3 regions of the Ensifer sp. 38_S197 genome follow, and region 2 is predicted to be linked to each of the others. Evidence: predicted binding sites of a transcription regulator. Region 2 holds the regulator's gene; each other region holds the start of a gene.
The links. The regulator LexA, encoded in region 2, represses DNA repair genes until DNA is damaged. The targets are predictions, from matches to a motif close to TGTTCNNNNTGTGTTCNG.
Positions count from the first base shown of each region.

Region 1: dnaE (DNA polymerase III subunit alpha) is a predicted target of LexA. The motif match lies at 2,241-2,258, and genes of this name have one in related genera.
Region 3: recA (recombinase RecA) is a predicted target of LexA. The motif match lies at 2,288-2,305, and genes of this name have one in related genera.

Region 1 is NZ_JBXOVZ010000002.1:2,215,942-2,220,095, reverse strand. Features, by position in the region: gene dnaE (DNA polymerase III subunit alpha) at 1-1,980, opposite strand, end outside; gene AC1Z3V_RS23820 (hypothetical protein) at 2,395-2,967, shown strand; gene AC1Z3V_RS23815 (DUF5680 domain-containing protein) at 3,048-3,584, shown strand; gene AC1Z3V_RS23810 (ABC transporter ATP-binding protein) at 3,660-4,154, opposite strand, start outside.
Region 2 is NZ_JBXOVZ010000002.1:2,697,237-2,701,390, reverse strand. Features, by position in the region: gene AC1Z3V_RS26195 (septal ring lytic transglycosylase RlpA family protein) at 1-286, opposite strand, end outside; tRNA gene AC1Z3V_RS26190 (tRNA-Ser) at 600-689, shown strand; gene AC1Z3V_RS26185 (hypothetical protein) at 992-1,288, shown strand; gene lexA (transcriptional repressor LexA) at 1,633-2,358, shown strand; gene AC1Z3V_RS26175 (hypothetical protein) at 2,452-2,784, opposite strand; tRNA gene AC1Z3V_RS26170 (tRNA-Cys) at 3,004-3,077, opposite strand; gene AC1Z3V_RS26165 (thermonuclease family protein) at 3,231-3,887, opposite strand; gene AC1Z3V_RS26160 (hypothetical protein) at 4,151-4,154, opposite strand, start outside.
Region 3 is NZ_JBXOVZ010000002.1:2,879,975-2,884,128, forward strand. Features, by position in the region: gene alaS (alanine--tRNA ligase) at 1-911, opposite strand, end outside; gene recA (recombinase RecA) at 1,141-2,229, opposite strand; gene AC1Z3V_RS27030 (carbohydrate kinase family protein) at 2,551-3,498, shown strand; gene AC1Z3V_RS27035 (pseudouridine-5'-phosphate glycosidase) at 3,530-4,154, shown strand, end outside.

The DNA.
Region 1 (4,154 bases), 480 kb from region 2:
CGCCACCAGCGCGATGATGTCCTCGATGCAGTCGGGCCGCATGCCGATCAGCGCCTTGCGCATGCCGGCACTTTCCACCTGGAACACGCCAACGGTCTCGCCGCGCGACAGCATCTCATAGGTCTTCGGGTCGTCGAGCGGAATGCTCGCGAGATCGACTTCGATGCCGCGCTGCTTCACGAAATCGACCGCAACCTTCAGAACGGTGAGGGTCTTCAGGCCGAGGAAGTCGAACTTGACGAGACCCGCCTGCTCCACCCACTTCATGTTGAACTGGGTGACCGGCATGTCGGAGCGCGGATCGCGATACATCGGTACGAGTTGCGACAGCGGCCGGTCGCCAATGACGATGCCGGCGGCATGAGTCGAGGCGTGACGGTAGAGGCCTTCGATCTTCTGGGCGATGTCGAGAAGGCGGGCGACCACCGGCTCCTTCTCGGCTTCCTCCTGCAGGCGCGGCTCCTCTTCGATCGCCTTGGAGAGCGGCGTCGGATTGGCCGGATTGTTCGGCACCAGCTTGCAGATCTTGTCGACCTGGCCATAGGGCATTTCGAGCACGCGGCCGACGTCGCGCAGTGCGGCGCGCGCCTGCAGCGAACCGAAGGTGATGATCTGCGCCACCTGCTCGCGGCCGTATTTGCGCTGCACGTAGCGGATCACCTCTTCGCGCCGGTCCTGGCAGAAGTCGATGTCGAAGTCGGGCATCGAGACGCGCTCAGGATTGAGGAAGCGTTCGAACAGCAGCGAGAAGCGCATCGGATCGACGTCGGTGATCGTCAGCGCATAGGCAACCAGTGATCCTGCACCCGAACCGCGGCCCGGCCCGACGGGGATATCGTGCTGCTTCGCCCATTTGATGAAGTCGGCAACGATCAGGAAGTAACCGGGGAACTTCATGCGCTCGATAACACTGAGCTCAAAGGCCAGGCGCTCGCGATATTCCTGCTCGCTATAGCCGGGCGCCATGCCAAGCTTGGCGAGACGCTGTTCGAGCCCCTCCTCCGCCTGGCGGCGCAGCTCGGCCGCCTCGGCGCGCTCCGCCTCTTCCGGATCCGCGGTGGCGCCGGTAAAGCGCGGCAGGATCGGTCCGCGGGTCTTCAGCATGAAGGAGCAGCGCCGCGCGATCTCGACGGTGTTTTCCAGCGCCTCGGGCAGATCGGCAAAAAGCGCCGCCATTTCCTTGCGGCTCTTGAGATAGTGGTCCGGCGTCAGGCGGAAGCGGCTGTCGTCCGAAACCATCGCGTTGTGCGCCACTGCCATCAGGGCGTCATGGGCATCATAGTCGGACGGCGACGGGAAGAAGGCCTCGTTGGTGGCAACAAGGGGTATGTCGAACTTGTAGGCAAGGTCGATCATCCGGCTCTCATGACGCCGGTCGTAACCTCCGTGCCGCTGCAGCTCGATATAGAGACGATCGCCGAAGAGATCATGCAAGGCTTCGAGGCGTGCCTCGGCCAGCGCCGTCGAGCCAGCCTTCAGGGCCAAGTCCACCGGGCCGCCGGACGCGCCGGTCAACGCGATCAAACCGTCCGTACCGTTTTCGGCAAGCCAGGAACGCGTGATCCGGGTCGCCTGACTGCCCTCGCCGCTGAGATAGGCGCGACTCACCAAATCGACGAGCCGCGTGTAGCCGTCGTCCGTCGCGGCGATCAGGACGATCGATGGCAGCTTCGCGAGTTGTTGCGCGTGACCGCGCCGTTCGCCATCCGCCTCGTCTTCCATGTCGATGGAAAGCTGGCAGCCGGTAATCGGCTGCAGGCCGTCGTCGGCTGCTTTCTGCGAAAACTCGAGCGCGGCAAAGAGATTGTTGGTGTCGGCGATCCCGATCGCCGGCTGATTATCGGCAACCGCCTTGCCGATGACCTTCTTCAGCGGCAGGGCGCCCTCGAGCAGGGAGAAGGCCGAGTGAACTCGCAGATGCACAAACTGCGGGTCCGTACCAAGCGCCTCGCTCGATGCTGCTTTGCCCTCGTCTGCCATTGTTCGCACCCTGATTCCTGTCCGGTCGCCAGGATATCCCGCTTCTCACCCGACATGTCCAGTTTCCCTGACATGTCGTCCCCCTTATTCAATCCCGGGGGCGAAAATTGGGAAGTGCGTGGGAGGAAATGTCGGCGCTCCTCAGAGGCCGAGCGCAATGAAAGAGATGCTTGCGATGAAAAGGCTCATCGAAGCGAAGGCGGCGAGGTCACGAACAAAATCAGTCATAACATGGCTCCTTTTCCGTTATGTTTTTACTTTGTTCCATTTTTGTTCCCTCGTCAAGCGAGACACCGGCGTTCTATTCACGATGGTTAACACGGCAGGCGAATGCCGGTTAACTAGTGAGGAAGCCGCTTGAGGAACGCGCCGCGCCCGCCTATCAAGAGGAACAACCAAGCGGAGTATTTCGACATGCATGCACGCCTGATTCTACCCTTGCTGTTCCTGTTGCCGGCGGTCGCCTCTGCGACGGAAACGATCGACCCTGCCCGGATTGTCTCCGCCGCAACCGGCGACTGGGATAAGGACGGGGATTCGGATCTCGCCCTGATCGTGCGGCCTGCCGAGGGCAGCGACGACGATAACGGCGTTTATGTTTACCTGGCCGGCGAAACTGGCGCGCTCGGTTTGAAGTCGGCCATCCCGAACAAGGTCTGGGGTCAGTTCGATCTTGCCGGACAGGCGCCGTCGGTCACGGCGCTGCCGAATGGCTCACTCGTCATCACCAGCCACAACGACGCCATCGGTCGTGACCGTTGGGAGCAGAAATTGACGGTGGCATACCGCAACTTCGACTTTGTGGTCGCTGGCTACACCTACTCGTCCTACGATACGCTCGCCCCCGACAACACCTCCCAATGCGACCTCAACGTGCTGACGGGTAAGGGCAAGGCGAATGACAAGCCCATTGCCGTAAAAGGCGAGCTCGTCCTCCTCAAAGACTGGGACGACGATCGCGGGCAGAAGGCTTGCGGCATTCAATAATCATCTATTTGTTCCCTTTATGTTCTTTACAGCTCTCGCGCATTGCGGCATCTTGAGTCTGGAACATATAGGGAACAGTCATGACCGAACTCAACGGACTCACGGACTTCATCGTAGAGGCCAAAGCCAATGCCTATGTGGGCGGCGGTATGGCCCGCGCTCCTTCGCGCCCGGGCTCCCGCGACATCGGTTACGAACGTGATCGCTGGCGCTATCTCGACAGCTATTTCGGCGGGACTGATTTTGCCGGACAGGAGACTGTCTGGCAGGAGGAGGAACCCCGCTGGGCCATGAACTATTTCGGCCGCATCATCCGCCCCGATCTCATCGATGGAGAGAAGGCTGGACTGGTCATCAAGGCTGCGCTGCGGGCGATGTACCAGGAAAAGCGGCACTTTCTTGGCGGCATGGAGTTTCGGCATGCGCATGGCTACTACATCGACAGCAGCCGTGGTGACACCGGACATTTTTCCGGCCACGAAGTCATCTTCGTCGATGGCGAGGAAGCTTACGAACTCGACTATCGGCGGTCTGATCAGGCGTTAAGAGCAAGGCGAGAAGATGCGTCCATCGCGCTTCAGGGCACCCTCTCCGGGCGACCTAAAGACACGGACTGAGTCCGCTTTTCCCGTACCGGCAAAGACGGCGGGAGGTAACGGCGCCTGACGATCAACAGGCCGGCCGCCGCGCGGTCAGTTCATTTCGACAACCTTGCCGTCCTCGATCGTCACGCGGCGGTCCATCAAGCCGGCAAGCTCGTGGTTGTGTGTGGCGATCAGGGCCGCAAGGCCCGACTGGCGCGCAAGCGCCTCCAGCGCTTCGAAGACATAGCCGGCGGTTTCCGGGTCGAGATTGCCCGTCGGCTCGTCTGCAAGAAGCACGAGCGGCGCATTGGCGACGGCCCGCGCGATTGCGACGCGCTGCTGCTCGCCGCCGGAAAGTTCTGCCGGACGGTGGTCGGCGCGGTGACCGATGCGCATGTAGTCGAGCAGCGCCCTTGCTCGATCGGCGGCCTCAGCCTTGGGCAGACCGGCGATCAACTGCGGCATCATGATGTTCTCGAGCGCCGAGAATTCCGGAAGCAGATGGTGAAACTGGTAGACGAAGCCGATCTCGTTTCGGCGGATCGCCGTGCGCCGATCGTCGTTGAGCCCACCACAGGACACGCCATTGACCAAGACTTCGCC
Region 2 (4,154 bases):
TCTTGTTGTAGCCGAAGTCTTCCTTCGGCTGATACCATTTGCCCTTGACCTGATAGGCCTTGCCGACCTGGTAACGTCCGCCGCCCTTCGGAATATTGTTTCCGTTGGCAACGCGCGGGCTCGCCTTCACACCATAAACGGATTCGGCGAAGTATTCCTTGCTGCGCGACTTGGACTTCTTGATGCTCGACGTGGATCCGCAGGCCGCAAGCGTTACGCACAGCATGGGGACCGCCGCAAGGCGCAATCCCTTGACCAGATATGCCGCATTTTTACTGGATGTCATCTGTCCCACAACATCGATCGAATAAGCCGTACTCGAAACCTTCCGCTCATGCCCCCAGCGGAAATCTCGGCGTCCCGAAACGGAACAGTCGATGAACCATGACAGCAACAAGGCAAAAATGCGAACTCATCCACAGATCAGCGCGGGATTTCATGCGTTATGGTTTACAGATGGTTGCCGGCGCAGCAGGCCTGCGCCCTCAGGCACGGCCACCGAGAAAATCTTTCGGCGATGCATGTTAAATCTTGCAAAGCGACAGGGCTTCGCGCAATAACGCCGTGCCCGGTAGGCCATTAGCGCCAACTTCAGGCAAGGACAGGTGGCCGAGTGGTTTAAGGCTCTGGTCTTGAAAACCAGCGTACGGGAGACCGTACCGTGGGTTCGAATCCCACCCTGTCCGCCATTCCCACTGAAAATGCGCTGGCGCCGGCATCGTTGTCGCAGCACTCACTATAGTGAGCGCCGCTGCTGCAAAGACGTGCCGATCCTCGATATCAGCCACGCCCGCACCGATCCCGACACGGCAACTTCCGTTCTCCGCCTTTCTGCATCGGCTGCATGACGTAAAACAGTCACAGCTTACACTCAAAGAGCTGTTGAACACGTCAGCGTGATTGCCAGGCTTGCTGGACTCCGGAACGAAAGCGCGGTTCACATCGTTAACCGACCCGTAGTCCCACCCTTGCATCAAAGTGGACGATCACCGTGCTTGCCGCCCTGCTCCTCGCTTCGATAGTCGCATCGCCCAATATGCCTGACGTCAAGCTCAGCGCCGCCACGGTTGACGAACTGCAGACCGATTTCGAATCCGCCGTTCCCTGCCATCAGATCGACGGACGCAAAGTGTGGAAGGGCGCGATCGCGTTCTACATCCAGTCGTTCGTCTATGACGGCGACACCCCTGTCGCGACCGATGCGGCGGACGCCGTGCTTCCCGAAGACAACACCCCCGAGACGGTGAGGGAATTCGAAGACGCCTGCTCGACCACGCAGCCGGCCTAAAGCGCCGTGCGTTCCGATGAACGCACCAAGGTCGCTCTAGCACCCTTGTTTCCGGGGCACCTTTCCGCTGCAACGATTCCACTTGAACGCATCCCCTGGCCTGCTCCACGACAACGCTCACGAATCGTTCGAATCAAACCCACGGCCTCGCGATGTGCCACGCCGCGGGCCCCATTTCGCACGTATTCATCGCCCAAACCCGCTTTGCTCCCGTAAAAGTGACCGATCGACAGGCGCAGACGCGCCAATTGCCTGAATTCACGGAATTTTAGGCACTTGCAGAACACATATGGAACAGATAGTGTCTGTTCTTGATTTGTTTCACGCCTCTGGAGCGACGTGCCATGCTGACCCGCAAGCAACAGGAATTGCTTCTGTTCATTCACGAACGCATGAAGGAGTCGGGTGTACCGCCGTCATTCGATGAAATGAAGGATGCGCTCGACCTGGCGTCGAAATCCGGCATTCACCGCTTGATCACGGCGCTCGAAGAACGCGGGTTCATTCGCCGTCTGCCAAACCGGGCCCGTGCGCTCGAGGTCATCAAGCTTCCGGAAGCCTACGCATCCAGCCAGCAGCAGCCGCGCCGCGGTTTCTCGCCGAGCGTGATCGAGGGCAGCCTCGGCAAACCGGCTGCACCTCCTCCAGCCGCGCTGCCGAAGCCGGCGCCAATGGCCGAAAATAGTTCGGTTTCAGTGCCTGTGATGGGCCGCATCGCTGCCGGTGTGCCGATCTCGGCTATCCAGAACAACACGCATGACATCACCGTTCCGCTCGACATGATCGGCAACGGCGAACACTACGCCCTCGAAGTCAAGGGCGACTCGATGATCGAAGCCGGCATCTTCGACGGCGACACGGTGATCATCCGCAATAGCAACACGGCCAATCCCGGCGATATTATCGTGGCGCTCGTGGACGACGAGGAAGCGACGCTGAAGCGCTTCCGACGCAAGGGCGCATCGATTGCGCTCGAAGCCGCAAATCCCGCCTACGAGACACGGATTTTCGGGCCCGATCGGGTGAAAATCCAGGGCAAGCTCGTCGGACTGATCCGCCGCTACCACTGACCTCCGGACAAAATCTGATGTTTGACAGGGCCTCGCCGCTGTAAGCAGCGGCGAGGCCCTTTGTCTGTTTGCGACGATCTGACGTCGCGCCGCTTATTCGTGGATCGTGTATTCGCCGAGTTCGCAGAGGTCCTGGGTATCTTCGGTCGTATCGAGGCCAGAGCCTTCTTCGAACTCGAAGCGCATGTCGTACTTGCAGACATCCCGGCCGTCGGCGATGGTGATCTCCATGTCTTCTCCGGGGTTCAGCACCTGCCGGCCGAAAACATCGTCCTCCCACTCGTTGACGCCTACGGGCGACGTGTAAAAGTTCGTCAGTACCGCGCTCGTGTTGTTCTTCAGTTTGAAAACCAGGTCCTCTGCCCGCGCCTCGATAGCGGTCGCAGCAAAGAGGGCCAGTCCCGTCAGGACAAGTTTCGCTTTCATAAATGCCATTGCCTCCGTTTGATGATGACGGACGCTACCGATGCGGCTGATGCCAGCGGAGTCATCGTTCCCCCTCTACCGATTTCACCGAAGCGATAAGATCCGAACGAGACCTAGAAAACGTGGCTTGCGCGGGCGTGTGGAGGCAAAGCAACAATCATGCAATCGCTCTGCCCTGAGGCAGAACGTCTGTTCACACGAGAATGAGGTGAGAGTTTTTGGAGGCCTCGCCCGGAATTGAACCGGGGTACAAGGATTTGCAGTCCTCTGCGTCACCACTCCGCCACGAGGCCTCACAGCTCGGATAACCGAGCGTTGGCGCGGATTTAGAATGATTGCAGAAAAACCGCAAGAGGCATTTTCCGAAAAACGCGCCGTCGATTTGCAAGATAGATACTTTCCACAGAGCGATCGCGAAGCTCCGCCGATCGCATCCCGGATTGGCTTCAGCACCAGGGCGTCGCGTGCCCCGTCCATGGCCGCACCAGCCCTTCGTTGACGAGCACGCGCCCGATGGACTGGTCGCCGCGGGTGATCAGCCGCAGCTTTTCACCGGACTTGGCATCCGGACGGCCGCTCGCCGCTTCCAGCTTGAAGTCACCCGCATTCAGCAGTTCGCGCAGGCGCTGCTTGGCGTAAAAGCCGCGCGAACGCTCCTTGTCGCAGCTCGCCTGGCGGATGCGCGGTGCGTCGACGTCTGCCACGCGGATCGTTTCGCCACGGTACAGGAAGGTGGCACCGTCGATCACGCAATTGTCGTTGCGAATCCCGCAGAAATAAAACTGATCCGTGCGGATTGATGCCGTCTTCACTTCCTCGTTCGGCCGCATTTCAGGTGTCGGCGCCTTTGCACCGACGTCAACGGACGGCACCGGCGTGGCAAGCGCGACTCTCGTCACCGGATTCGGTTTCTGCCTCTCGACTTGCTGGGCGGGACGCTCGTCCGTTTTCTGAGCGGCGCGAACGGGCTTCGGCTTCGATTCGTGGCGCGATGTGAAGGCCAGCACGTCCGATGCCACCGGCCAGTGTTTCAATTCGGCGCGGTGATCATAGGCGACCACGCCGCCAATGGTCAGCGCCGCAGCCAGATACCACGGTGCCATTCCACCTTGTTTACCCCTGCTCCGACCGGAATTCCGGCTTCGACGTTTCGTAGTGGCTTTGGCCATGCGTCCCCATCCTGATTCGCGACCGCATTATGCGTTTGATGGGTTGCCGAAAAGTTTTCGGCGCCCTCCCTCAACAAGGGGCTCGCTGGTTCGGTGGGAATCAAATGGTGGAGAAGCGGGAAGCGCTCAGGCTGGTTGCGATCCAGATCGATCAAATGTTTCGCGATCTATCGAAAAAGTGGGCGGCAGCTCTTGGGTCAC
Region 3 (4,154 bases), 180 kb from region 2:
CGGCGCAGAACGTAGCCGCGGCCTTCGTTCGACGGCAGCACGCCATCGGCGATCAGGAAGGCGGACGAACGCAGGTGGTCGGCGATCACGCGGTGGCTGGCGCGACGGTCACCTTCGGCCTTGACGCCGGTTGCTTCTTCCGAAGCGGCAATCAGCGCGCGGAAAAGGTCGATGTCGTAGTTGTCGTGTTCGCCCTGGAGGACGGCGGCCAGACGCTCGAGACCCATGCCGGTGTCGATCGACGGACGCGGAAGATCGACCCGCTCTTCCTTGGTGACCTGCTCGTACTGCATGAAAACGAGGTTCCAGATCTCGATGAAGCGGTCGCCGTCTTCATTGGCCGAGCCGGGCGGTCCGCCCCAGATCTGGTCGCCGTGGTCATAGAAGATCTCCGAGCACGGACCGCAGGGGCCGGTATCACCCATGGCCCAGAAATTGTCGCTGGTCGGAATGCGGATGATGCGGTCGTCGGAGAAGCCGGCGATCTTCTTCCAGAGGTCGAAGGCTTCATCGTCGGTGTGGTAGACGGTGACCAGCAGCCGCTTGGGGTCGAGACCGTATTCCTTGGTGATCAGGTTCCAGGCAAGCTCGATCGCGCGCTCCTTGAAATAGTCGCCGAAGGAGAAGTTGCCGAGCATTTCGAAGAAGGTGTGATGGCGCGCGGTGTAGCCGACATTGTCGAGGTCGTTGTGCTTGCCGCCGGCGCGCACGCATTTCTGCGCGGTCACGGCCGTCGAATAGGGACGCTGCTCCAGCCCGGTGAAGACGTTCTTGAACTGCACCATGCCGGCATTGGTGAACATCAATGTCGGGTCGTTGCGCGGCACCAACGGGCTCGACGACACGACCTCATGACCGTTCCTGCGGAAATAGTCGAGAAAGGTCGACCGGATTTCATTCACGCCGCTCATCTTGCGTCCTATTCTTAGCACCAAATCCGGCCCGGCCGCAGCCATCGCCGCGCCATCAGCCGTTGTCCTTAAACCCCGCAGCCACCCATAATGGCTGCGCCCTCCAACGCCCTCGGTCGCCGGAACCAAAGGCTTTTATCGTTCACGTACCATACTGTCCAGACGGCAGCAAAAAACCGGCCGCCATGGGACGACCGGTTTCCTGGCAGCTTCCGTGGGCCGCAGCGGCTTACGCTTCGGGAGCCTCGTCGCCGTCGTCCGCTTCCGGGCCGCCGTTTTCGAGGAACCGATCGGCGATCAGGCCGGCGTTCTGGCGAAGCGCCATCTCGATCTCGCGGGCGAGATCCGGATTGTCGCGCAGGAACAGCTTGGCATTTTCACGGCCTTGGCCAAGGCGCTGGCTGTTGTAGGAGAACCAGGCGCCCGACTTCTCGACGATGCCGGCCTTGACGCCGAGGTCGACCAGTTCGCCGGTCTTCGATACGCCCTCGCCATACATGATGTCGAATTCGACCTGCTTGAAGGGAGGCGCCATCTTGTTCTTGACGACCTTGACGCGGGTCTGGTTGCCGACGACCTCTTCGCGCTCCTTGACCGAGCCGATGCGGCGGATGTCGAGGCGAACCGAAGCGTAGAACTTCAGCGCGTTGCCGCCGGTGGTGGTTTCCGGCGAACCGAACATGACGCCGATCTTCATGCGGATCTGGTTGATGAAGATGACCATGCAGTTCGACTTGGAGATCGAAGCGGTCAGCTTGCGCAGCGCCTGGCTCATCAGTCGGGCCTGCATGCCCGGCAGGTTGTCGCCCATTTCGCCTTCGATTTCGGCGCGCGGCACGAGCGCTGCAACCGAGTCGACGACGAGCACGTCGATCGCACCCGAGCGTACCAGCGTGTCGGTGATTTCCAGCGCCTGCTCACCGGTGTCCGGCTGCGAGATCAGGAGGTTTTCGAGATCGACGCCGAGCTTGCGGGCGTAAACCGGATCGAGCGCGTGTTCGGCGTCGACGAAGGCGCAGATGCCGCCCTTCTTCTGTGCTTCCGCGACGGTCTGCAGCGCCAGCGTCGTCTTGCCCGAGCTTTCCGGGCCGTAGATTTCAATGATGCGGCCCTTCGGCAGGCCGCCAATGCCGAGCGCGATATCGAGGCTCAACGAACCCGTCGATACCGTCTCGATCTCGATGATGCTGTCCTTCCCACCGAGCTTCATGATCGATCCCTTGCCGAACGATCGTTCGATCTGGGAAAGTGCCGCCTCAAGTGCCTTGCTTTTATCCACCGATTTGTCCTCTACGAGCCGCAAAGAGTTTTGTGCCATTTGGTCCACCTTTAGGTTATTGAAGCTACCGAGGCAATGAAGCCGCCGCAGGAGTTTTTGTACATGTTTTGTTCCGTATTTGCAAGGGCAGGACAACACATTGAAAAACAATCATTATCTTGGTTTCGTTCTTTTCATGTTCACGGATTGAAACCATAGGTTCTGAAATGCGCGCGCCACGCCTTCGAACCTGCCCGGCAAGGCTGAGCCGATTCGCCTGAGGCGGAGACACCGGACGCACCGGTCCCTTGGAATTCGCGCCTCGGCCATTGCAGAAAGCCAACAGATTTTTCGGCCGATCGGCCAAGCAGAGGAACATTCATGACGGAAGCTGAAATCGCCGTTTTCGGTGGTGCGCATATCGACAGGCGCGGCCGGATATCGGGCGCGACCGCACCGGGTTCCAGCAATCCCGGCACCTGGTTCGAGGAGGCCGGCGGCGGCGGCTTCAACGCGGCCCGCAACCTTGCACGCCTTGGCCACGGGGTGCGCATGATCAGCACCCGTGGCGGCGATGCCGCCGGCGAAATGGTGACGGCTGCTGCGGCCGCCGCCGGCGTCATCGACAGCCCCCTCACCTTTCTCGATCGCCAGACGCCGAGCTACACGGCGATCCTCGAAAACGACGGCAACCTGGTCATCGCGCTCGCGGACATGGAGCTCTACCGGCTGTTTTCGCCGCGGCAATTGCAACGCCGCGCGTTCCGCGATGTCATCGCCGCGAGCAAGCTCGTGCTCACGGATGCCAACCTGCCGGAAGAAACGATCGCGGCACTCGCCCAGTCGGCCGCAGGCAACGGGCGCCTCGTCGCCGGCATCGCCGTGTCGCCCGCCAAGGTCATCCGCTACCGGCCGTGCCTCCCGCACCTCTCGGTCCTGTTCATGAACGAAGCCGAGGCACGGGCGCTGACCGGCAAGGAGACGGCCGAGGCGGAGGAATGGCCGTCGTTGCTGAGAAGCCTGGGTCTCAAGGGCGGTGTCGTGACGCGCGGCGGCCGCGCGGTCGTTGCTTTTGACGACAATGGCGCCTGCGTTGCCGTTCCGCCGGCGCTTCCCGCACTTGCCGATGTCACCGGGGCGGGCGACGCGCTTGCCTCCGGCTTCCTTTCCGCGCGCCTCGCCGGCCGCGATCTTGCCGAATGCCTGCGGCACGGCATCGCAGCCGCCGGAATCACGTTGCGCTCTCCCTTGGCCGCATCCGAAGAGATGTCCGCGGCCAATCTCGAACAGGCGCTGACCCTTGTGCCGGCGCCCCAAATGCTGTCATGACAATTGCCACTAGAACTCCCAAGGAACGACCATGACCAAACCCGCTTCTCCCTCCCTGCCGATGGAATTTTCCGACGAGGTCGCCGCCGCCAAGGCGCGTGGCGCGCCGATCGTGGCGCTGGAATCGACCATCATCACCCATGGCATGCCCTATCCGGGCAACCTGAACATGGCCCGCAGCGTCGAAGCGATCATCCGTGAACAGGGCGCCGTGCCGGCGACGATCGCGGTCATCCATGGCGTGCTGCATATCGGCCTCGATGACGCCAAGCTCGAAGAACTGGCGAAGACCCAGGGCGCGATGAAGGTCTCGCGCGCCGACCTCGCCTTCGCGATCGCCGAACGCCGCACCGGCGCGACCACTGTCGCCGCGACCATGATTGCCGCTGCCCGCGCCGGCATCCGCGTCTTTGCGACCGGCGGCATCGGTGGCGTGCATCGCGGCGCCGAACTCAGCTTCGACATCTCCGCCGACCTCGACGAACTCGCCCGCACCGCCGTCATCGTCGTCTGCGCCGGCGCCAAGGCGATCCTCGACATCCCGAAGACGCTCGAAGTCCTGGAAACCCGCGGCGTACCCGTCGTCACCTACGACAGCGAAGTCTTCCCGGCCTTCTGGTCGCGCGATTCCGGCCTCAAGAGCCCGCTGATGCTGA